One region of the Phyllobacterium sp. SB3 genome, then DNA from elsewhere that is predicted to be linked to it. Evidence: predicted binding sites of a transcription regulator. Region 1 holds the regulator's gene; each other region holds the start of a gene.
The links. Region 1 encodes LexA, which represses DNA repair genes until DNA is damaged. Its sites were predicted from a motif close to TGTTCNNNNTGTGTTCNG; they were not measured.
Positions count from the first base shown of each region.

Region 2: the regulator LexA is predicted to act here: its motif matches at 3,531-3,548, upstream of ABKW30_RS07365 (ATP-dependent helicase).
Region 3: the regulator LexA is predicted to act here: its motif matches at 2,635-2,652, upstream of ABKW30_RS01615 (helicase-related protein).

Region 1 is NZ_JBDYKI010000004.1:536,702-543,980, forward strand. Features, by position in the region: gene ABKW30_RS18050 (ABC transporter ATP-binding protein) at 1-469, opposite strand, end outside; gene ABKW30_RS18055 (carbohydrate ABC transporter permease) at 497-1,324, opposite strand; gene ABKW30_RS18060 (sugar ABC transporter permease) at 1,324-2,271, opposite strand; gene ABKW30_RS18065 (ABC transporter substrate-binding protein) at 2,383-3,645, opposite strand; gene ABKW30_RS18070 (substrate-binding domain-containing protein) at 3,927-4,949, shown strand; gene lexA (transcriptional repressor LexA) at 5,111-5,827, shown strand; partial or broken gene ABKW30_RS18080 (ComEC/Rec2 family competence protein) at 6,555-7,279, opposite strand, start outside.
Region 2 is NZ_JBDYKI010000002.1:185,116-192,394, reverse strand. Features, by position in the region: gene ABKW30_RS07395 (dienelactone hydrolase) at 1-717, shown strand, start outside; gene ABKW30_RS07390 (hypothetical protein) at 804-965, opposite strand; gene ABKW30_RS07385 (DUF982 domain-containing protein) at 1,061-1,309, opposite strand; gene ABKW30_RS07380 (hypothetical protein) at 2,231-2,422, shown strand; gene ABKW30_RS07375 (hypothetical protein) at 2,424-2,789, shown strand; gene ABKW30_RS07370 (hypothetical protein) at 2,968-3,423, opposite strand; gene ABKW30_RS07365 (ATP-dependent helicase) at 3,580-5,649, shown strand; gene ABKW30_RS07360 (hypothetical protein) at 5,802-6,206, shown strand; gene ABKW30_RS07355 (DUF982 domain-containing protein) at 6,620-6,871, opposite strand.
Region 3 is NZ_JBDYKI010000001.1:318,172-325,450, forward strand. Features, by position in the region: gene ABKW30_RS01615 (helicase-related protein) at 1-2,494, opposite strand, end outside; gene ABKW30_RS01620 (beta-ketoacyl-ACP reductase) at 2,901-3,626, opposite strand; gene ABKW30_RS01625 (acetyl-CoA C-acetyltransferase) at 3,744-4,928, opposite strand; gene phaR (polyhydroxyalkanoate synthesis repressor PhaR) at 5,187-5,798, shown strand; gene ABKW30_RS01635 (cupin domain-containing protein) at 5,825-6,115, shown strand; gene ABKW30_RS01640 (hypothetical protein) at 6,112-6,516, opposite strand; gene rpmF (50S ribosomal protein L32) at 6,603-6,785, opposite strand; gene mtgA (monofunctional biosynthetic peptidoglycan transglycosylase) at 6,963-7,279, opposite strand, start outside.

The sequences.
Region 1 (7,279 bases):
AGAGAAATACTTTCGGGTCACGCACAATAGCGCGGCCGATGGCAACGCGTTGCCGCTGTCCGCCTGAAAGCTGTTTGGGCAGCCTGTCGAGATAGCCGGTGATCTGCAGCATTTCAGCGGCCTCGTTCACCCGGCGCTTGATCTCTTCAGCACCGCCCTTAGCCAGCTTCAGCCCGAAAGCCATATTATCGTAGACGGTCATATGCGGATAAAGCGCATAGGACTGAAACACCATGGCGATGCCGCGCTGCGATGGCGTGAGGCTGTTGACCACCTTGTCGTCAAAGGCCAGCGTTCCGGAAGTTATATCCTCGAGCCCTGCAATGAGACGAAGCAAAGTGGATTTTCCGCAACCCGATGGCCCGACGAAAACCATGAACTCGCACGGATTGATTTCGAGATCCACGCCTTTGATGACATCGTAAGTACCGAAGGATTTGCGGACATTGTTCAAGCGAATAACTGTCATTTTTGAAACTCCCCTGAGCGCGCGGCTCTAGCCTTTGACGCCACCGGCGGTAAGACCGGAAATGATCTTGCGTTGAAAAATAAGCACGAGAACAACCAGTGGAACCGTCACGATGACGGACGCCGCCATGATCAGACCCCATGGTATTTCGTGAGCGCTGTTGCCGGATAAAAGTGCAATGATGACGGGAACCGTGCGCGTTTCCGTGGACGAGGTGAATGTCAGCGCGAACAAAAACTCGTTCCATGCGGCAATGAATGCCAGAAGGCCTGTCGTTACCAATGCCGGCCACATCAATGGCAGGAATACTTTGGTGATGATGACCCACGGCGTTGCACCATCAACGATCGCTGCTTCCTCGATTTCGATCGGCAGGTCCCGCATGAATGTCGTCAGCACCCAGACGGTAAATGGCAGGGTGAAGATCGTGTAGGAGAAGATCAGTCCCCACAGCGTGTTGTAGAGCCCCAGGAAACGGATCACCTCAAACAGCCCTGCAAGCACTGCAATCTGTGGAAACATCGAGACTGAAAGGATCGTCAGGAGCAAAAGCGAACGCCCGCGAAACCGCACCCGTGCCAGAGCAAAAGCAGCTGTAACCGCCATGAGCAGCGACAAGGCAACCACAAGACCGGATACGACAAGCGAATTGAAAAGATTGCGGGGAAAGCTTCCCGTTTCGATAACACTGATGTAATTAGCCAACGAAAATGAAGTGGGCCAATACTCGATTGTAAAGAGGGCACTGCCCGTTTTGAAGCTCGTGATGATCGCGTAATAGAACGGGAATACCGCGAACAACACGATAAGAACGACCAGTGCATAGAATGCTGTATTCTTGATAGCTACAGGCATCAGCGGTCTCCCCCATCCAGCCGAACGCGACCAATCCAGATAGCCAGAATGGTCATGAAAGCGATTACGACAAACAGCAGCGTGGATTGCGCTGAACCATAGGCAAATTTGTCGAACTCGATGAGGTTTTCACGCGCCAGCACCGACATGGTTTTTGTCTGCGCACTGTTTGGCGTCAGAACATAAATCAGATCAAAAATTCGCATGGCATCAAGCAGGCGGAAGATAATCGCAACCATCAATGCCGGCCTGACAAGTGGCAGCGTAATACGGAAAAACTGCTTTACCGGATGTACACCGTCGATCTTGGCAGCCTCGTAAACATCACTTGGCACCATTTGCAGGCCTGCAAGAATCAGCAGGGCCATAAAGGGCGTTGTCTTCCAGACATCGACAATCAGGACCGCGATCATCGCCGTATCCGAACTGGCGGTCCACGCAATTGGGTTGTCGATAAAGCCAAGCCGCATGAACAAATCGTTCAAAATGCCGAACTGATCGTTGAGCATCCAGCCCCACATGCGGGCCGAAACAATAGTGGGAATCGCCCAAGGGATAAGAATGGCGGCACGAACAATGCCCCTGCCCTTGAATTCCGCATTCAGGACAAGCGCAATGATCATTCCGAAAAATGCTTCCAGTGCTACGGAAAGCACGGCAAAGCGCACTGTATTCCAGACGGCATTCCACCACGCGGGATCAACCAGAAGCCCGGAATAGATCGTCCTGCCGCTTTTGAGCTGGACCCATGAAATGTAATTTTTGAGGCCAACCCATTTGGCGGCACTCATATTTGTCAGTGAAGCATCGGTGAAAGAGAAATAAATTGTGCGGATCAATGGCCATCCGGCAACAATTGCCAGAGCGATGATCATCGGGATGAGAAATAGTTGGGCCGAGCGCGAGCGCTGACGCAGTAGCTCTGATCGCAAAACTGTTGAGGTCATGTTTGAATTCCTGCCCAGGAGAAACAACGGGATGTGAACTCAGGCAATCGGTGCAAGTAATTGTCAGGAGGCTTCCAAATACTTGCACCGTGCCCTTAAGCTGGCAGAGACCTACCAGCTACCTCCCTGAAGCTCTGCGATTTTGGCCTCAAGTATCTCGACATTTTCAGCTGCCGTACCATTGCCGGACAATGTGTCGTGAACGGCACTCCAGAACATGGAAGACACCTCGTTATACTTGACTTTTGTTGGGGCAGATGGCCTTGGAACAGCCGTTTCGAAAACGGGTTTCCATAACGGGATCAATGGCTGTGCTGAAGCAATGTCCTTATCGTCATAGAGAGATTTTATGGTCGGCAGATGGGAAATATTGATCGCCATTTCCTTTTGCTGCTCAACGGCAGTCAGAAACAGCGCAAGCTTCACAGCCTCTTCCGGCGACTTCGAATACTTTGAAACAGCCAGATTCCAGCCACCCAGCGTTGCAGCAGATTTCTCGCCCTCTTTGCCCACCGGAAGCGGCGCAACGTCGAATTTACCTTTGATGGCGCTGTCTGCACCCTGGCTTAGAGAATAAGCATAGGGCCAGTTTCTCATGAACACGGAATTGCCCGTTTGCCAGACACCACGCGACTCTTCTTCCTGATAAGCCAACGCACCTTTCGGCGAAATTGTATCGATCCAGCCTTTCGCGCGATCGATAGCCGCAATTGCATCAGGATTATTGATCGAAATTGTACCGTCTGCCTCGACGATCTGGCCACCACCGGATGATTTGACCCACTCCAGAGCGTTACAGGTCAGGCCCTCATAAGCGTTTCCCTGAAATACAAATCCATATATTCCCTTGTTACCGGCTTGACGCTCGGCATCCTGTATTTCCTTGGCGGTCGCAGCCATTTCATCCCAGGTTTTCGGGACCGGTTTCTTGTATTTCTCAAGAAGATCCTTGCGATAGTAAAGCGCGGGTGCGTCCGTATATAACGGTAAAGCTACGAGCTTTCCGTCAACGGTTTGACTTTCAATAATTGAAGGGAAATGCTGATCGACGACGTCTTTCGCCGCTTCAGTCAAGTCGAGGAACTGTTCCGATAGCTGCGGCGCCCAAACCACGTCGGTCTTGTAGACATCAATGTCGGTGTTTCCGGCGGCCAGCCAAAGGCGGTACTGGCCGAAATTGTCCGAGCTGCTGGATGGCATGGCAACAATCGAAACTTTATTTCCAGTCTCTTTCTCAAACCGGTCAAGCTGCTTGCGTAGCTCAGCAGTCTCATTACCGGTCGAGCTGTAAACTATAGAAAGATTTGCCGCGTAGGCACCGGAAGACAGAAGCGCTGCAAGCAGGGCACCTGCAAGAATTGAACTCTTTTTCATAAACCCTCCCAAAAATGTTTGATGGATCGCCAGTGCCGGACGGCAGGTAACCCCAATCGATAAACCCCTCCTCAAGCGCATCAGTGATGAAATTAACCAATCCAAAGCGCTTTGGATGGAAGGTGTCAAAACGCAAATCGATTGTCAATAAATAGTTTATGAACGCCTGTAATCGTACAAATAAAATTGTTCTGATCATTTAAAGCGCTTTGAAGTATGGTTATAGTAAGCTGAGTTAGATGATGGACCGCACAGATCGGAACGTAGTTTGGACATCCGGCATGAAGCTTAAAGAACTTGCTGATAAACTCAGCCTTTCGCAGACGACAGTTAGCCGGGCATTGAACGGCTATCCTGAAGTCAATGAAGCGACGCGCGAGCGGGTCAACAAGGCGGCGTTAAAGTTCGGCTATAGTGCAAATGCAAATGCCCGGCGGCTCGCCATGGGCCGCGTTGGCGCCATCGGCATTATCGTTCCCGCTGAATCAAGCCAGCGTTTCGGACCGCACACAGCCGAGTTTCTTGCCGGCTTGGCAGAACGCCTTGCGCATGACGAAATAGACTTCCTCATCAGTCCTCTCGTCGACAATGATGAAATCTCGGTCTACAAGCGCCTGATTTCCAGCAAGCGCGTCGATGCCATCATTGTCTCTCACCCGTCTCTCGTGGATGAGCGCGTTTCGATGCTGATCGACGCAAAGTTTCCTTTTGTTCTGCATGGACGCACCAATGTCGGCAAACCGCACGCGTGGCTCGACATCGATAATCAGGGCGCGTTTTATCAGGCGGCGAGCCATTTGCTTGATCTCGGGCACCGCCATATCGCCATGATCGATGGCTTGAGGGGGTTCACATTCTCCGAACATCGCGAGCTTGGTTATCGGCAAGCACTTGGCGAACGCGGTATTGAAATAGATTCGCGGTTCATCGTGCATGACCGTTTCTCCGATGAAATCGGCTTCCGCGAAACGCAGCGCCTGCTTGCATGCACACCACAGCCGACGGCTATTATTGCGGGATCAATGATGACTGCTCTGGGCGTCGCTCGTGCCGTACGCAATAATGGCTATCAACTCGGCAAACAGGTGTCGCTCATCACGCATGATGACGTTTTCCCCTATCTCAACGCCAGCAACATGGTGCCATCGATGACCACGACGCGGTCGTCGATGCGGGCTGCGGCCACCCGGATTGCTGAAATGCTCGTGCGCGTGCTTGATGGAGAGCCAGTTGATGACATTCACGAACTTTGGCCGGTGGACCTTATTGTCCGCCAGTCAAGCGGGCCTCCTGTAAGCAGCTAATCGGCGCTTCTCGCCTTTTTCACAACGTTTCGTCTAATTTTTACCGTCGTGTGCTATAAGTGGCTGGTTTATACCAGATATTAATCCTTGTGGAACACAACTGGAACATATAGTGTTTGTTCTGGTTTTGTTTTTCCGATTCCACGCTGAAGGATCGCCCCATGCTCACGCGCAAACAACATGAACTTCTGCTTTTCATTCATGAACGGTTGAAGGAAACGGGTATCCCTCCCTCATTTGATGAGATGAAGGATGCCTTGGATCTCGCATCCAAATCGGGCATCCACCGCCTTATCACAGCGCTGGAGGAACGAGGCTTTATTCGGCGCCTTGCAAATAGGGCCCGGGCCCTGGAAGTGCTCCGCCTTCCGGATTCGATAGCGCCGGGACTGAATGCCCAGCGTAAGTTCTCCCCAAGTGTCATAGAAGGCAGCCTCGGCCGCAATATTGCGCCGCCTCGCCCTCAAGCAAGCTCAGCAGACATCGTTGCTGCAAACATGATCAGTATTCCGGTTATGGGCCGGATTGCTGCCGGTGTGCCTATCGCTGCAATCCAGAACCAGACTCATATGCTGAACCTTCCGCCAGATATGATTGGCAGCGGCGAGCACTATGCACTTGAGGTCAAGGGTGACTCCATGATCGAGGCCGGAATTTTTGATGGCGACACCGTTGTCATAAAACGCGGCGATACAGCCAGCCCCGGTGAAATCGTCGTTGCTCTTGTTGACGATGAGGAAGCAACCTTGAAGCGGTTCCGGCGCAAGGGTGCATCAATTGCACTTGAAGCAGCGAATCCAGCCTATGAAACACGAATTTTTGGACCAGACCGGGTTCAGGTGCAGGGCAAATTGGTCGGCCTGATACGTCGCTATTGAGTTGCGGCATCAGGAGCAGGAATGGGCTCGCTGAAAGAATACGCTCCTGCAGGGCGTTGTTACGAAAGCTGCCAGAGTTCTCCTTTGAGCGCTTGTCAGGAAGATTTCGCGCAGCACGTGAATAATTGCGATAGGTATTCCAGGGTCGATTAGATTGCCCAACAGCATATGTCATCTGGGCAGTTTGCAGGCGGTGTGAAAGTGCATCCGCCGGGTTTTTCGATTCTGAATTATTTTTGGATTGCGAATTGTCGAAGCTTATTTCCATCGCCCCTTTAATTGCCAGATCGCGTTTTGAAATCGTCAATACGCCAGCATCCCGGCACGTAGGGGCTTCGGCTGCATAGGCAAGAATAACAATATCACCTGACATGCATGCATCGGTCATTTTTTCAGGATCGTCCGTATATGCAAGAACCAGTCCTCCCGGCTCCCGTGCGGTGCAAACCCGCTCAAAGCATTCGAATTGCGTGTCGTTGACAGCAAGCCCAGCTCCTACAGGCTTAATGAGTTCATCTGCACCATATCCTTGCTGCCAGTTTTTCAGATGAAATGCGCTTCCCACTGCCCTGTTGATGGCGAGGTTTCCTTCGCTGGTCCTTAGAGCAACGAGTTTGCCGTCTTCTGAAATCATTATGCTCGGCTCGTTCGAATTCCCCATGACAATAAACGCCAATACAAGAAGCGGTAAAGCACACAACCGCAGCCACGTTGAAAGAAACACCAGCAGCAGAAGCGCTGTGGCCAAAAGAATAAGCGTCAACGGGGGCATCAAGCCAAGGTTTCCGCTGGGCGAGTGGGATGCCACAGCTTTTGCGATGATGATGACCAATTCAATACCCTGCCCCATGACAGCGAACGGCAGCCAATCGAGATCGAAAGGCATGGCGAGCAGGCCAAGTACGGCAAACGGCATCACCAGTATTGAGACAACCGGCAATGCCAGTGCGTTTCCAATCAGTCCGAAGGGAGCTGTATTGTTGAAATGATAAGCTGCAAAAATTGCGCTGGCTGTTCCTGCGACGAGCGAAGTCATGGCGATACCACCAACATAGTTCAACGCTCGCGACGGAATTGACCACATCCCGTATCCCGTCCCCTTCCCCCGACGACTTCGCTTTAATTGATACCGAGACCACCAGCCGTAAAAGGCGATAAGCGCTGCCGTCGCTGAGTATGACATCTGAAATCCGGGACCTAAAATTTCATGCGGTGAAATGGCCAAAGTGATACATGCCGCAATAGCAAGATTGCGCATGGAGATCGCCGACCGGTCAACTGTTACCGCCAGCAGCATAACGGCAAGCATCACAAAACTTCGTTGTGCCGCAACATCGGCGCCCGAAAGCAGGAGATAGAATGCGGAGCCCAGCAAAGCGATGACGGCAGCGAATTTCTTAACCGGATAACGGACCGATGCATTTGGAAACAGGGCGAATACTGCTCGCAGCC
Region 2 (7,279 bases), on a different contig from region 1:
GGATTTGCGGTGATCCAGCCGACACACGGGAACTCCCCCGTCGCGGGTCTGCCGCGTGACGCCCCCGGTGCTCCCTTTTTCTGGCGCGAGCGCGTGTCGGAAATGACGACGATTCTCGACCGGCTGGACGAGGTGGAACAGCAGGCGCCCGCGGTGACCGGTCGCCTCGACCATCGGCGCATCGCGGCGGCCGGCCACTCCTTCGGCGGCTTCACCGTCGGGTTGCTTCTGGGTGCGCAATTGCAGGGAGAGAGTTTCGCCGATCCGCGCATCTCTGCCGGCGTCCTCCTGGCGACGCCGGGCCGGGGCGGTCGCGATCTTACCCCGGAAAGCGCGGCGCGTCTCCCGTTCTTCGATGTGGATTTCTCGCACATGGCGACCCGCAGCCTCGTTGTCTGCGGCGCGGACGACAATCCACACTTCACGCGGCGCGGCCCGGAATGGCATGCCGATGCCTTCCATGACAGCACCGGAGCCGAGGCACTCATAACGCTGCATGGCGTCGGACATGGCTTGGGTGGCATTGCCGGATTGGATGCGAAGGAAACCGAAGTCGAAGCGCCGGACAGCCTGGAAGCGACAAAGCGTCTGAGCCTTGCATGGCTTCACACTGCTCTTGGCACCGATGCCGACGCCTGGGCAAGCGCGGTCGAATCACTTGACGGTCCCGCAGGCAAACTGGCCAGTGTGATGCTGGCAAACGTGACGGGTTCATAATGATATTTGTTCCCGCAGCGCAGGTTAGGGAGAGTGTCTTGGCAGGGAGTCCTGGCCAAGAACGGCAATGCGGGTAATTTCTTGCTTCAGACATGAGACGCTTGCGAAAGTGAATCGGCCACGAGCCGGACGCGGTGGTTAATGGTCGACATCACGAGCTGATCGGGAAAACCGTCGGGCAGCGCCGCGACAGCGGCCTCTACCTGCTGTTCAGCGTTTGCGGCGATGTTTTCAAAGATCGCTTTCATCGCGGGGTGCCGAGACCGGAAAGGTCTGCCGACTGCATGGAGTGACGGGGTGCGATGTCATGGATTGCAGAGTGGTGGTTTCTGCCAACGGCTCCTCAATCCCTCGGCTGGTCAAGAATGTCCGCTTCCAGTGCAGCTTCATAGAATGCGAGCCTGGCTTCGTCAGGCGTGATGTCGCCCGCCAGCGCCTGTCTGCAAGCCTGTTCTGCAGAAGCTCGCTTTTCACCGGTTTTTCGCGGCCACAGGCTATACAGAAAGCCGATAGCTGAAGTGCATGAATCAATCTCGTGGACTTCCTCTGATCTCAGCCCCCGAAGGCGAATTGGTGTAAACTTATCGGTCATCAGCATTTCCCGCCTGTCTGTCATGTGATGCGACAACCAAAGGCCTGCCGAATGGTTCCAAAATGGTCGAGAAAAAGGGGCCGCAACAGCTTTAAACACAAAGCGCCGCCCCATCCCGAAGGACAGAGTGGCGCTTCATTTCAGGCGTTGGCGTTCAATCCTGAATTTTCTGGTAGCTCACTCCACAAGCAGATGAACGCCCTACATTCGCGACAGTGGACAGGAGCACTGTCTCCATCTTCCTGAGGAATGGCGGTGAAGACAGTGTCACACTCCTCGCATTGTATCGCCGATGCCAGAATATGTATGTTCCGATCTTTCATCGTGACAAATGAACAGATCAACCGTGACTTCTACGTGACATCCATTTGAAGCTATGAGAGCCGTGTAGTTGTTATGGCGATTCTGGCGCCAGAGACTCGCTGCCCGCCAGTTTCTCTCGATCCACACCAGCCTGTCAAGCACCTGCATATTCAGACGCGCCGGCCGTGGATCCGGATTGTGTTTGTTTAATCTCGTCTATTTGGCGTTGACGGTTCCGGTGGGCCGCAACGCGCTTCTTGAACAGCGGCCAGCGGGAGCATCATAAGTCTGCCAAACCCGCTCATGCGTTTCGTTATAAAATAATGGGAACCAGCAATAAAAGCACTTGCAGCCGGAGATGGTGCCGAAGCTGCGTTCCGGAAGGTCTTCACTTAACTTTTCTCTCTTCAGGCCATTCCTGTTTCAGAAGGCCGGCCAGGAAGGGTTCGAGGCAAAGGGACTCCTACTCAAAAACTTTTTAGGGATATTGACTCTTTCGAATAACCGGAACATTTTAGGAACATCGCAGCAGATTGCGGCGGCTTCAAAACAATTCAGGACTGAAAACTCTGTCTGGCATGGGGAGCGGACAGGCTTGTCTCAGTGAAAGGGCTGGCCATGAATGAATCCGAATTGAAGCACGACGATGAAGTCGAGCGGCTTATTGCCGAACATGGCGGTGATGTGCAGGCGGCGTTTACCGCCCTGCTCTCCGAACGAAGCCTCTTGATCAAAGAGCTTGAATATGCCTCGCTCGCCATGGGTTTTGGCTATGCCCGAGGCTGGAAACCGAGGCTTTCAAGGCACTGACATGACCAGAACCAGAGGCGAGCCACCACCCAGCCTGATTGATAAGGGTTTCCCTTTTCAGGTAGCCCTGCATTGTGAAGATGTTCGGCTGAACTTCGATCAAGTCATGCTCCTGTCGCACCAGCTTGGCAGCTACCGCTTGAACCAGAGCATTTACGTTCATCCTGATCGATACATCATTTACATGTTTGCTGAAGAACGAGACGCTGCGTGCTTCCTAAAGGCTTTCGAGGGGGAATGGATTACGCCGGAACAGCGACGGAAGCGCACTTGGGTGCCGCGTTATAGCTGGATGACGGTCGGTTGCTATGGCAACCAGGTGGCGTCTGCGCCCGATAAGGGAGAACACGCGGTTCTGCTATGTTGAGGTGTAGGATAACCTTTACGCCCATTGTTACAAATGCTTACAGGTACGCCGGTTGCACCGCGAGGAGCCTGAGCGATATTTCGGCTCGCATGTTCGAATAACTCGCTGACGAAAAAGCCGTCAGATATGGAGTTGCAAGAACAAAGAAAACAACATGATCGACACCAGGACTGCGCGATTAATCTATCGACTGCACGGGCCGGATATTATCAATGCTGATATCACCGACGATCACACCTCGCGTCAGATCAGTTCGATCGCTTTCAATCTCAATGACTGTGTAGAGCTTGTCGTCTCTGAAGGCGCTCGCATTGAATGTTGTAACGTCATCTGCAGGCGCTGCGTCTACTTCCATGAAATCAAGTTCGCGGCCGGCAGCTACAATGCGAGCGTCACCAGTGGTCCTGGCTGCAACAACGACCTCACCCTGGAAGGGTGAGTTTTCCCATCGGGGATCATCAGGCAAGGCTATAGGCACGAGCCGGTATATATGAAGTGTTTCGCCTCTGCCTGCCAGACTGGATGATCGGCTGGCTGCATCGGCAATCTGTGCCTCGCTTTCTACCGATCGCCCAAAGGTTGTGGAACTGCTTCGGTCAACGGGATTGCCGTTAGATTTGTCGCCGTTTGACATGAGATATCTCCCTGAACCTCCAGATGTAACGAACACGAGCCTTAACCGTTCCAAGCCAGGTCTGCGATACAAATGCCCTGTCTTGAATATCGGTAACACCGATGATACGTTCTATCTTTGTTCCCGCTAGAATCAGGGATAGGAACCGGAATTTCGATGAGTGTTGCGCATCTTGAGAAGTTGAACGTTGCACAACGCAAAGCCGTGGAATTCGGTATCGGATTACCCGATGGTCAGACAGCAGGCCCACTTCTTGTCATTGCCGGTGCCGGATCCGGAAAGACCAATACCCTGGCGCACCGCGTTGCCCACCTTATACTGAACGGTGCCGATCCGCGCCGGATTCTCATGATGACGTTCTCCAGACGTGCGTCCGCCGAAATGTCAAAACGGGTAGGACGCATATGCACTCGGGTTCTGGGACAAAAGTCATCGATCATGACTGACGCCCTGGACTGGGCCGGAACGTTTCATGGAATTGGTGCCCGACTTTTGCGTGACTATGCCGAACAGATTGGCCTTGATCCGAATTTCACGATCCACGACCGTGAAGACTCCGCCGACTTGATGAATCTCGTAAGGCACGAACTTGGTTTTTCCAAAACGAAAACCCGTTTTCCAACCAAGGGAACATGTCTTGCGATTTATTCTCGCGTGGTGAATTCTGAACGCCCTCTCGCTGAAATTCTCAAGAACGTTTTTGCATGGTGCGCCATGTGGGAGGCACAGCTTCGGCAGCTTTTTTCCGGTTATGTCGAGGCCAAGCAGGCACAGAACATTCTCGACTATGATGATTTGCTGCTCTATTGGGCGCAGACTGTCTGCGATCCACTTTTAGCCGAAGACATCGGTGGTCGCTTCGATCATGTGCTCGTTGATGAATATCAGGATACCAATCGGCTGCAATCAACCATTCTGTTGGCCTTGAAGCCCGGGGGGCGTGGCCTGACAGTGGTGGGCGATGATGCGCAGTCCATCTATTCTTTCCGTGCCGCTACTATCCGAAACATCCTGGATTTCCCAAACTCATTCACTCCGCCGGCTGATGTCATTACACTTGATCGCAATTACCGATCAACGCAGCCAATTCTGAGTGCAGCGAACGGCGTGATTGATCTCGCCTCCGAACGCTTTACCAAGAACCTTTGGACTGAACGTCAATCGGACGAGAGGCCGAGACTTGTCACGGTGCGCGATGAAATCGAGCAAGCCAATTATATCGTTGATCAGGTATTGGAGAACCGTGAAACCGGAACGACCCTGAAACAGCAAGCGGTGCTGTTCCGGACATCCCATCATAGCGGACCTTTGGAAGTTGAACTGACCCGGCGCAATATTCCTTTCGTCAAATTTGGTGGATTGAAGTTTCTCGACAGCGCCCACGTCAAAGACGTTCTGGCCATGCTTCGCTTTGCGCAAAATCCGCGTGACCGTGTCGCGGGTTTCCGCCTCATGCAGATACTCCCCGGTGTTGGTCCCGCGTCAGCACAGCGTGCACTTGATGACATGGCAATCGGCGTGGAGCCGCTGAAAGCGCTCAACGTGCATCCTGCACCTCCCCGTTCTGGTGAGAATTGGGCAGACTTCGTTTCCACCGTCCAGCAACTCAGCGAAAGAAAGATGGGCTGGCCAGCCGAAATCGAGTTGGTCCGGCGGTGGTATGAGCCGCATCTGGAGCGTATTCACGAAGATGCGCAAATGCGCCAGGCCGATATTCTTCAGCTTGAGCAAATTGCAGGCGGCTATCCGTCTCGCGAACGGTTTCTGACAGAGTTGACCCTCGACCCGCCAGACGCAACAAGCGACCAGTCCGGTGTGCCATTGCTTGATGAAGATTATCTAATTCTGTCGACAATCCATTCGGCCAAAGGACAGGAATGGAAATCGGTCTACCTGCTTAATGTCATTGACGGCTGCATGCCGTCTGACCTTGGTACTGGCTCGTCGGCAGAGATCGAGGAAGAAAGGCGCTTGCTTTACGTCGCCATGACACGGGCAAAGGATAGTCTGCACCTTGTCACCCCGCAGCGGTTCTTTACGCACGGACAGAACGCTGGAGGCGACCGGCACGTTTATGCATCGCGCACCCGTTTCATTCCCGCCACCCTGCTGCAATATTTCGAGTGTTGCTCGTGGCCAATTGCACGTGCACAGAATGCAAGGCAAACCGAGGTCCGTGGCGTCCGTGTAGATGCAGGTTCACGTATGCGTGCCATGTGGAGTTAGTTTTCGTCCTGGAAAGTTGAAGGATAGCATCGCTTCATGTGTAACTTTACAAAATATCGACCGGCTTTGATGCCTTCCGCAACCCCTGCAAGGGGATCGGCAACCGAACGAGCATCGAATATCATCGCATATGGATGTACCGCAGAAAATCGTTGAGCATTGGTGCGAATATCCTGCCTGCAAGCAACGGGGAAGCTTTGGATTCTTCGGGCGATATCGGATTGGCTGGCATTATGGAGAGCATAAGGACGACGGCAAGGTATGACCGACAGCCAATCAAACTGATGCAAGCGACATCTCTGATTTCGTTAAAGAGGATCAGAGCTGGCTGCGATATCTGCACAGTCGGACATGACAAGTATCTTATCGGTGACGCTGATCTTCCCGGCGAGGACTTTGATACTGTAGCGGCCAAGCTGGAACGAATAAATGAAAAGTATGCGACTGGAATTTTCCGAAGCTTGAAATCGTCGCGTATCTGCGCTCACCCGGAAGGTATATTGATGATCCGACGCTGGAACACTGGACAGAAAACCCAAAGCCCGGTTAGCGCTTAAGCGCCCCACTGTGGATGGACTCTCGCCGCAAACAGCCTAACTCAGCATCCATACTACGCATGTTTGGTGATGGATGTTTGAGTGATCACGCGTGCTTCCGCCCAACACAGGCGAGGAGCAAAACGATGATCAAATTGCGCCCCGTTATGCAAGCAAGTATTCCACATCAGACTGGGATGTAATGTCCTTGGCTTTTGAAATCTCTTGTCAACAGATCGGCGGCCATCCATTCGCCCCACGTGACAGAATTACCCGAGCAGTAATGAACACATTCGACAGGGGCATTCATGATGCCGGTGCCTTGATCACGGCGGTAGCTGTCAATCTGGACGTCAGCTTGATCGCTCATCAACACAGGTGCGATGGTTGATTACAAGTTAAAGGAATTCAGAGGCAATTGCTCCACTGAAGGCCTAGCGACCTTCCTTGACGTAGATGTCGGCCTCGATTGCAGCTTTTATGAAAGTTAGTCTGGCAGCATCCACAGAAGCAATTCCAGATTGCGCTTCATAACAGAGAACCCGCGCTTCCATATACAAAGGCGCTTTCTTTTTAGGCCAACCTGAGAGCAAAAACGCTGCTGCATCCCGGATCGATGCAATCGTCTCATTTCTTCCGAAATGGTTGCTCTCCACAATTACCGGATGAAAAGAAAGACTATTCATGGGGTCCCCGTCTGTTTGCGGGCTCTCTTGCGGCCGCGCTGAAACTTTAACTAATAGATAAGCATTATGTTATTGTCCGTGACTCCTGCGTGACTTTTGTCAAACGCGAAAAATCTTTGTCAGGCAAAATGTGCAAGTAGGAACAGATTCGCGGCTACCAGCAGAAAAGCGGGCGCTCGGATACATTCACGGCCATTTTTAGATTTGGTGAGGCGCACTGCTGGCGGGAAAAAGACGTGACCTCAATACCGCACGAGATGCGGCCGATCAGGTGATAGCTTCTGCCTCATTATCGGTGAACCTCAGTGGTTAGACGAGTCTCATCCCAGACTGGCCAAAACACAAAAAGGTGCCTCCCGTCTGGAAAGACAGAGCAGTGCTGATTAACAGAATGGGCAGTCAGGACGC
Region 3 (7,279 bases), on a different contig from region 1:
CTTCAAGCTCTGCCAGCTTGGCAGCAACAACCGCGGGCTCGACCGCTTCCTGACGATATCCAAGATTTTTGAGAATCTCTTCCATGTCATCTGCCGTTGCGCCAAGAATCGACATCATCGCCGGGATCACCAGGAAGCGCGAACCATCATAGGCACCATCAGGACGCACGCCCGTTCCGGGCCTCCAAGCCAGCGCAGGACGGATGAGATCAGCCAAGCGTTCAAGGATATCGATGCGAACAGCCCGACGGCCAAGCAATCTGTAACCTGCCAAACGATAAAATGCGGGATCAAAGCTTGCATCAGTCACAACAGACGTTCTGCCCGCAGACAATACCTGCACAACATCGCCGTATCCCGGACGATCTTTGGCATCTTCTTTAAGAGCCCAGAGGAGCGTCAGCAGACCGGCAGGAGCTGGCTTGAGCAAAGCAGGCAGGAATACGTGGTAGGCACCAAAACGCACCCCCAAGCGGCGCAGAGCCGCACGGGAGTCTTGATCCAGACCACGAACTTCTTCGGCGACATCCCGGCGTTGCAGAACACCAAAGTTTTCGACCAGCTGAAACGCAAGGCCTTTGGTGATACCGACCAGCGCGTCCGCGTTGGCGAGATCAACAAGTGGCTTCAATACCGTATCGATGTGATGGCTAAGGAAGCGTTCAACGCGTGCTGCAACTTTGTCACGAGCCGGGCCGGTAAGCTGCTCGTCCGCAAGCAGTACAGCGCGCGGCTTCAGGGCCTGTTCGCCAGACACGACAGAAGCAATCGTCGCGCCGACCCAGCGCAACGTACCGTCGGACGCCAGCGCGAAATCGCCATTGGCAGATGCTGAGAATCGCTCGGCACGATTTTCAAACTCTGCCGCCAGGGCTTTTTGCGCTGCGGCCTTAATGGCCTTGGCGTCTGTTCCATCATCTTGGGCATCCGCAGTAAAGCGGAACCCGTCTAATCGTCCAACATGGTGCCCTTCGACAACAACGTCCCCGGCAGGGCTAATTTCGGCTTCTAGCATTGTATTCTCTCTCAGGCGCCTCATAAGCACGCTTGTCCTGCGGTCTACGAAGCGTTTCGTCAACCGTTCATGCAGTGCATCGGATAATCTGTCCTCAATTTCACGCGTCTTTTCTTGCCAATGTGCCTGATCTGCCAGCCAACCGGGCCTATGAGACACAAATGTCCACGTCCTGATCTGTGCGATACGCCGAGAAAGGGCGTCAATATCGCCGTCAATGGAATCAGCCCGGCGCACTTCTTCAGCCATGTAATTTTCGTTCACATGACCTTTTTCAACAAGATCGGTATACACGGACGCGATGATGTCCGCATGTTGCGCGGGGGCAATTTTGCGGTAATCCGGTAATGCGCAGGCATCCCACAAAAGGGCCACTCGCTCCGGTGTGTTCGCAAGTGGTGCAATGTCCGGATCGCGCGAGAGAAATTCCAAAGCCTGCTGATCAACCGCAGGTAGTGCTCTCGTCAGCCCCTCAATTGGCGCGGGCGTATCAATAGAGCGCTTCAGCGCATCAAGATTGGAATAGTCAAAACGAGCGGTTCGCCATTGCAGAATTTTGACCGCATCAAAGGCATGCGATTCGATACGCTGAACGAGGGCTTCAGAAAAGCCTGATACATGGCCTGTGGTGCCAAATGTACCATCTCGCAAATGTCGACCGGCACGTCCGGCAATCTGACCGATCTCGGCAGGAGAAAGATCGCGGAACTGATAGCCGTCAAACTTGCGGTCTTGGGCAAAGGCCACATGATCAACGTCCAGGTTGAGCCCCATACCAATCGCATCAGTTGCGACCAGATAATCCACATCGCCCGACTGATAGAGTTCGACCTGCTTGTTTCGGGTACGCGGGCTCAATGTTCCCATAACAACCGCAGCGCCACCGTTTTGTCGGCGGATCAACTCGGCGATTGAGTAAACCTCTTCCGCCGCGAAAGCGACAATGGCCGTCCGCGGCGGCAAGCGCGTTATCTTCTTTGAACCGGCATAAGTGAGATTAGACAATCTTGGCCGCGTAATTACGGAAATACCCGGCAAAAGCTTTTCGAGGATCCCGCGCATTGTTGCGGCACCCAACAGGATTGTTTCCTGACGTCCCCGAAGATGAAGGATGCGATCTGTGAAAATGTGACCGCGCTCAAGGTCATTGGCGAGTTGCACTTCATCAATCGCAACAAAATCCACATCGGTTTGACGCGGCATCGCCTCAACTGTGCAAACTGAATAGCGAGCGCCCGGCGGATTGATCTTCTCTTCGCCGGTGATCAGCGCGACATTGGCAATGCCCACCCGTTCGGCAACCCGATTGTAAACCTCACGCGCCAAAAGTCGCAGCGGCAAACCAATCATTCCAGACCGGTGCGCAAGAAGACGTTCAATAGCAAGATGGGTCTTGCCAGTGTTTGTAGGCCCCAAAACTGCCGTTACATCGCGGCCAGTCAATGTGAGAGGCAGTTCGGTCTTGGGCATTAGGTTCATCAATTAAATTCCAGTACCGCCCAAACGAGCAAACCAAGTTTGGCATTCAACCAAACAGCATTCTCAGCATCTACAGAAGGTATGTGGCCCAATCCAGATAAACAATCATTAATCGATTCACGGAATGTACCGTTAAGAAATAGAACGCGAGCAGAACGAATCAGCTACGAATCAGCTTTAGGACCAGATTCCTGATTTGTTCACGGCCATATGTAGATTTTCTTTGGGGTAAGAATACCACATACTGAATCGCCCGACTCGCTAGAGAGCTAAATTTCGTGAAAAAATTAACTCTTGGCTTTTAGCCATCACTGTCAATTTTAATCTTGAGTCAAGTTTCATTTTAGGATGAGATTCCGTAGGTGCCAGGATTTGCCGCGCATCCGGGGATACGCGGCAAAACTGGTTAACTTAAATATTGTCCGCCATTAGCCGAAAGTGTCGAGCCCGTTATAAAACCGGATTCGTCAGACGCGAGGAAAACCACACAGCGCGCCACTTCTTCTGGCTCCCCAAGGCGTCCAACCGGGATTTGCGGAATGATCCGCTCGTTCAAAACCTTTTCGTCAATTGCCCGCACCATCTCGGTTCCAATGTAGCCGGGGCAAATCGCATTGACCGTAATCCCGGCGCGAGCACCTTCCTGTGCCAGAGCTTTTGTGAAGCCGATATCACCCGCCTTGGCAGCCGAGTAATTTACCTGACCGGCCTGGCCCTTTTGACCATTGATCGACGATATATTGATGATGCGACCGAACTTGCGATCCCTCATCCCCGTCCAGATTGGATGAGTCATGTTGAACAGGCCATTCAGATTGGTGTTGATCACATCGCTCCATTGCCCGGGCGTGAGCTTGTGAAACATCGCATCGCGCGTAATACCTGCATTGTTTACCAGTACGGAAACTGGCCCAAGGTCTGCCTCGACCTTGGCAATACCGGCAGTACATTCATCGTAGCTCGACACATCCCATTTGTAGGTGGCTATGCCTGTCTTATCACTGAATTTCTTCGCGGCTTCGTCATTGCCGGCATAACTAGCGGCAACTTTGTAGCCAGCAGCCTTCAAGGCAATACTAATCGCTGCACCAATGCCGCGCGTACCACCAGTTACGATTGCTGTTTTGGTCATGTTTCCCCTCCCTGAAATAATCTCGCTTAAACACAGTCAATAAGTCACTTGCGCAGAGGGCGATTTGCTCCCTGCAAAATACCGGCCTTGCTAACGCAAAGCCGGCAAGATTTTCAATTAATCCTTCACGCGTTCAATGCAGAGCGCTACGCCCATACCGCCACCAATACACAACGTGGCAAGGCCTTTGGTGCCGTTGCGCCGCTTCAATTCGAAAAGCAACGTGTTGAGGACACGTGCACCGGAAGCGCCGATCGGATGACCTATGGCGATCGCTCCACCGTTGACATTAACGATATCGGGATTGAAGCCGAGATCTTTGTTGACCGCACAAGCTTGAGCCGCAAAGGCTTCATTTGCTTCCACCAAATCAAGATCTTCTGCCTTCCAACCGGCTTTTTCGAGAGCTTTGCGGGAGGCTGGGATAGGGCCGGTTCCCATAATTGCCGGATCAACACCTGCTGTTGCCCAAGAAACGATACGAGCCAGCGGCTTGATACCACGGCGCTTGGCCTCTTCTTCACTCATGAGCACTACGGCGGCTGCACCATCGTTCAGACCCGAGGCGTTGCCAGCAGTCACCGTTCCTTCCTTGTCAAAGGCCGGCCGCAGCTTCGAAAGCGATTCCAGCGTAGCGCCATGACGGATATACTCATCATCAGCAACAACCACATCGCCTTTACGGGTTTTGATGGTGAACGGAACGATCTCGTCTTTGAAGCGTCCGGCCTTTTGCGCCGCCTCGGCCTTGTTTTGCGAAGCGAGGGCAAAGTTATCCTGATCTTCGCGCGTTAACTGCCATTTGCGGGCGATGTTTTCAGCGGTGATGCCCATGTGATAGCCGTGGAAGGCATCCGTCAGGCCATCCTTGATCATGGTGTCGATCATCTTGAAATCGCCCATTTTGACGCCGCCGCGCAAATGCGCGCAATGCGGTGCCATGGACATGGACTCCTGACCACCGGCAACAATGATGTTGGCATCGCCAGTAGCGATTTGCTGCATGCCCAAAGCTACCGCACGCAAACCCGAACCACAGAGCTGGTTCAAACCCCACGCTGTCGCCTCCTGCGGGATACCAGCCTCCATGGCAGCCTGCCGCGCCGGATTTTGCCCCTCGCCCGCACCAAGCACCTGACCCATGATCACTTCGTCTACATCTGCGCCCTCGACACCAGCACGACTGAGCACCTCTTTTATAACCGCGGCGCCCAACTCATGCGCAGGCACATTGGCAAACGCGCCATTGAAGGAGCCTACGGGGGTACGTGCTGCGCTGGCGATAACGATTGATTGGGTCATAAACGTTTCCTCATTTTGTAATGCTCAATTCAAAATACTTCTAACAAACAGAATTCCCTCCCTTCAGACATTTGACAAGGGCCCAATTGGTCTTGAGAAGGAATTATCCTTGCCGCAGTGCAGCATAACTTTGCTGGTAACCGGTTGTATGCGGTGCACAAATCACTTTGAAATGATGCGCTTTGCCCCTATCCTTTGTGATCTACCGTCAAGCTGGCGCGTAAGTTCGGCAATGGGATATGCTTGGGGAGTTAAGTAATGGCAGCGAAGACCGGCGAAATCATCATCAAGAAGTACGCCAACCGACGTCTCTACAACACGGGTACAAGCACCTATGTAACATTAGAAGACCTGGCGGGCATGGTTAAGCGAAATGAAGATTTCACCGTACAGGATGCCAAGACAAGCGAAGATATAACTCACTCAGTTCTGACGCAGATCATCTTCGAATTGGAGAACAAAGACGGCCAGAATATGCTGCCGATCCCCTTTCTGCGCCAGTTGATTGCTTATTATGGCGATCAGATGCAGGTTGTTCTTCCAACGTTTCTTGAGCAATCCATGTCGGCTTTTGCCAAAGAGCAAGAGCGTATGCGCGAGCAAATTACGACTGCTTTTGGCAAGTCGCCCATCGACATGATGAATGTCAGCACCCCTATCAAGTTGGTAGAAGAACAGGTTCGCCGTAACACTGAAATGCTGCAGCATGCGATGAAGATGTTCACTCCGTTTCCACTTAGTAAGTCAGCAGACGCTGCCGCACCTGACGAGAGTAATGCGACAGAGCAAGCAGCCGATGGCTCGGGTTTAAATGAACTGAAAGAGCAGATTGCTGCCATGCAGCGTAAACTGGATTCTTTCGACAAATAATTTCCGAGGGATATTCGGGAGGAATAATGACCGGATCGGCCAAGGCAACCGTTTTCATCGACAATGAAAAAGTAATCGTGACCGAATACCGGTTTGGCGTCGGAGATAATACGGGTTGGCATCGTCACGGTCACGACTATGTCGTGGTGCCGTTGATGGACGGCAAAGTGAAACTCGTCACCAAGGACGGAGATTCAATAGCCGAGATGACGAAGGGTGTTCCCTATTTTCGATCCGAAGGCGTGGAACACGATGTCATAAACGCAAATGATGGCGAATACGCCTTCATTGAAATCGAGTTGAAGCAATCTCCCTAGCGGAAGTTCACATCACGGCCCGCCGAGCGTAGCGATACTGTAAAGCCAGCAAGGATATCGAAAAACGCCATCGCCATGAGAATGAAGAACAGCGAGTGCGATGCACTTGGCACAAGCAAAAATTCGACCAGAAACGCAACAAAGACAAATGTCGAGAGTAGGTGATCAACAACGGAAGCGTTGCTCGTGCGCGTCGATTTCATGATTTCGAAGAACAGCAATGCAAGCGACAAAACGATCATTAAGTCGCCGAGCGTCATGATCCAATTGCCCCCAGACAGCATCTGCATCGAATAAAGCTGCGTGGCCCAAGGGTCAGCGCCACCAATGCCAGCCAACCCGGCAATAACCAGATTGAATACAACAAGCGGCACAATCATCAACGGTATATTCGAAATCACGAAGCAATCTCCCACAAAAGCCGCTGGTCCTAAAATAAAAGGACCGGCACATGGCCGGTCCTTTTAGCATGCTTTCGAAGGAAAAATCAGCCTTCTTTAGGCGTCAACACCTGACGGCCACGATACATGCCGGTCTTCAGATCGACATGGTGTGGGCGGCGCAGCTCGCCTGAATTCTTGTCTTCGACATATGTCGGTGCCTTCAACGCGTCAGCGGAACGGCGCATGCCGCGCTTCGACGGAGAAGTTTTTCGTTTAGGTACAGCCATTGTTCCAGCTCCAGTAATCAGTCAAAATCCGGCACTGGCCCAATTGAGCCTGTCACAATGGACAAAAATCCGGAAAGTTCGGCTGGGCTATACACCGCCTAAGAGCTTTTGACCAGCGTGACTCTTATATTTTTTGTCATGAACCCGTTAAAGAAGGCAATCGCGTGTTATTAGCACCTATCCCACGCATCCAACATAAGCCCCCGCGGCACGCGCACGGCGCTCATTAACCCTTGCCAGCATTTGCAGGCCACGACCAGGTTTAGCCGGATTTCGCATGATCGGGTTGGGCAGGGTGACTGCAAGATAGGCTGCCTGACGTGCAGATAGTTTAGCGGCACTGGTCTTGAAATGATGCTGCGCTGCAGCCTCGATGCCGTAAATTCCCGGTCCCCATTCCGCAATGTTGAGATAGACTTCCATCAAGCGCCGCTTAGGCAATATAAGGTCTGTCATGACGGCCAGCGGCACTTCGAGTCCTTTGCGAATAAAAG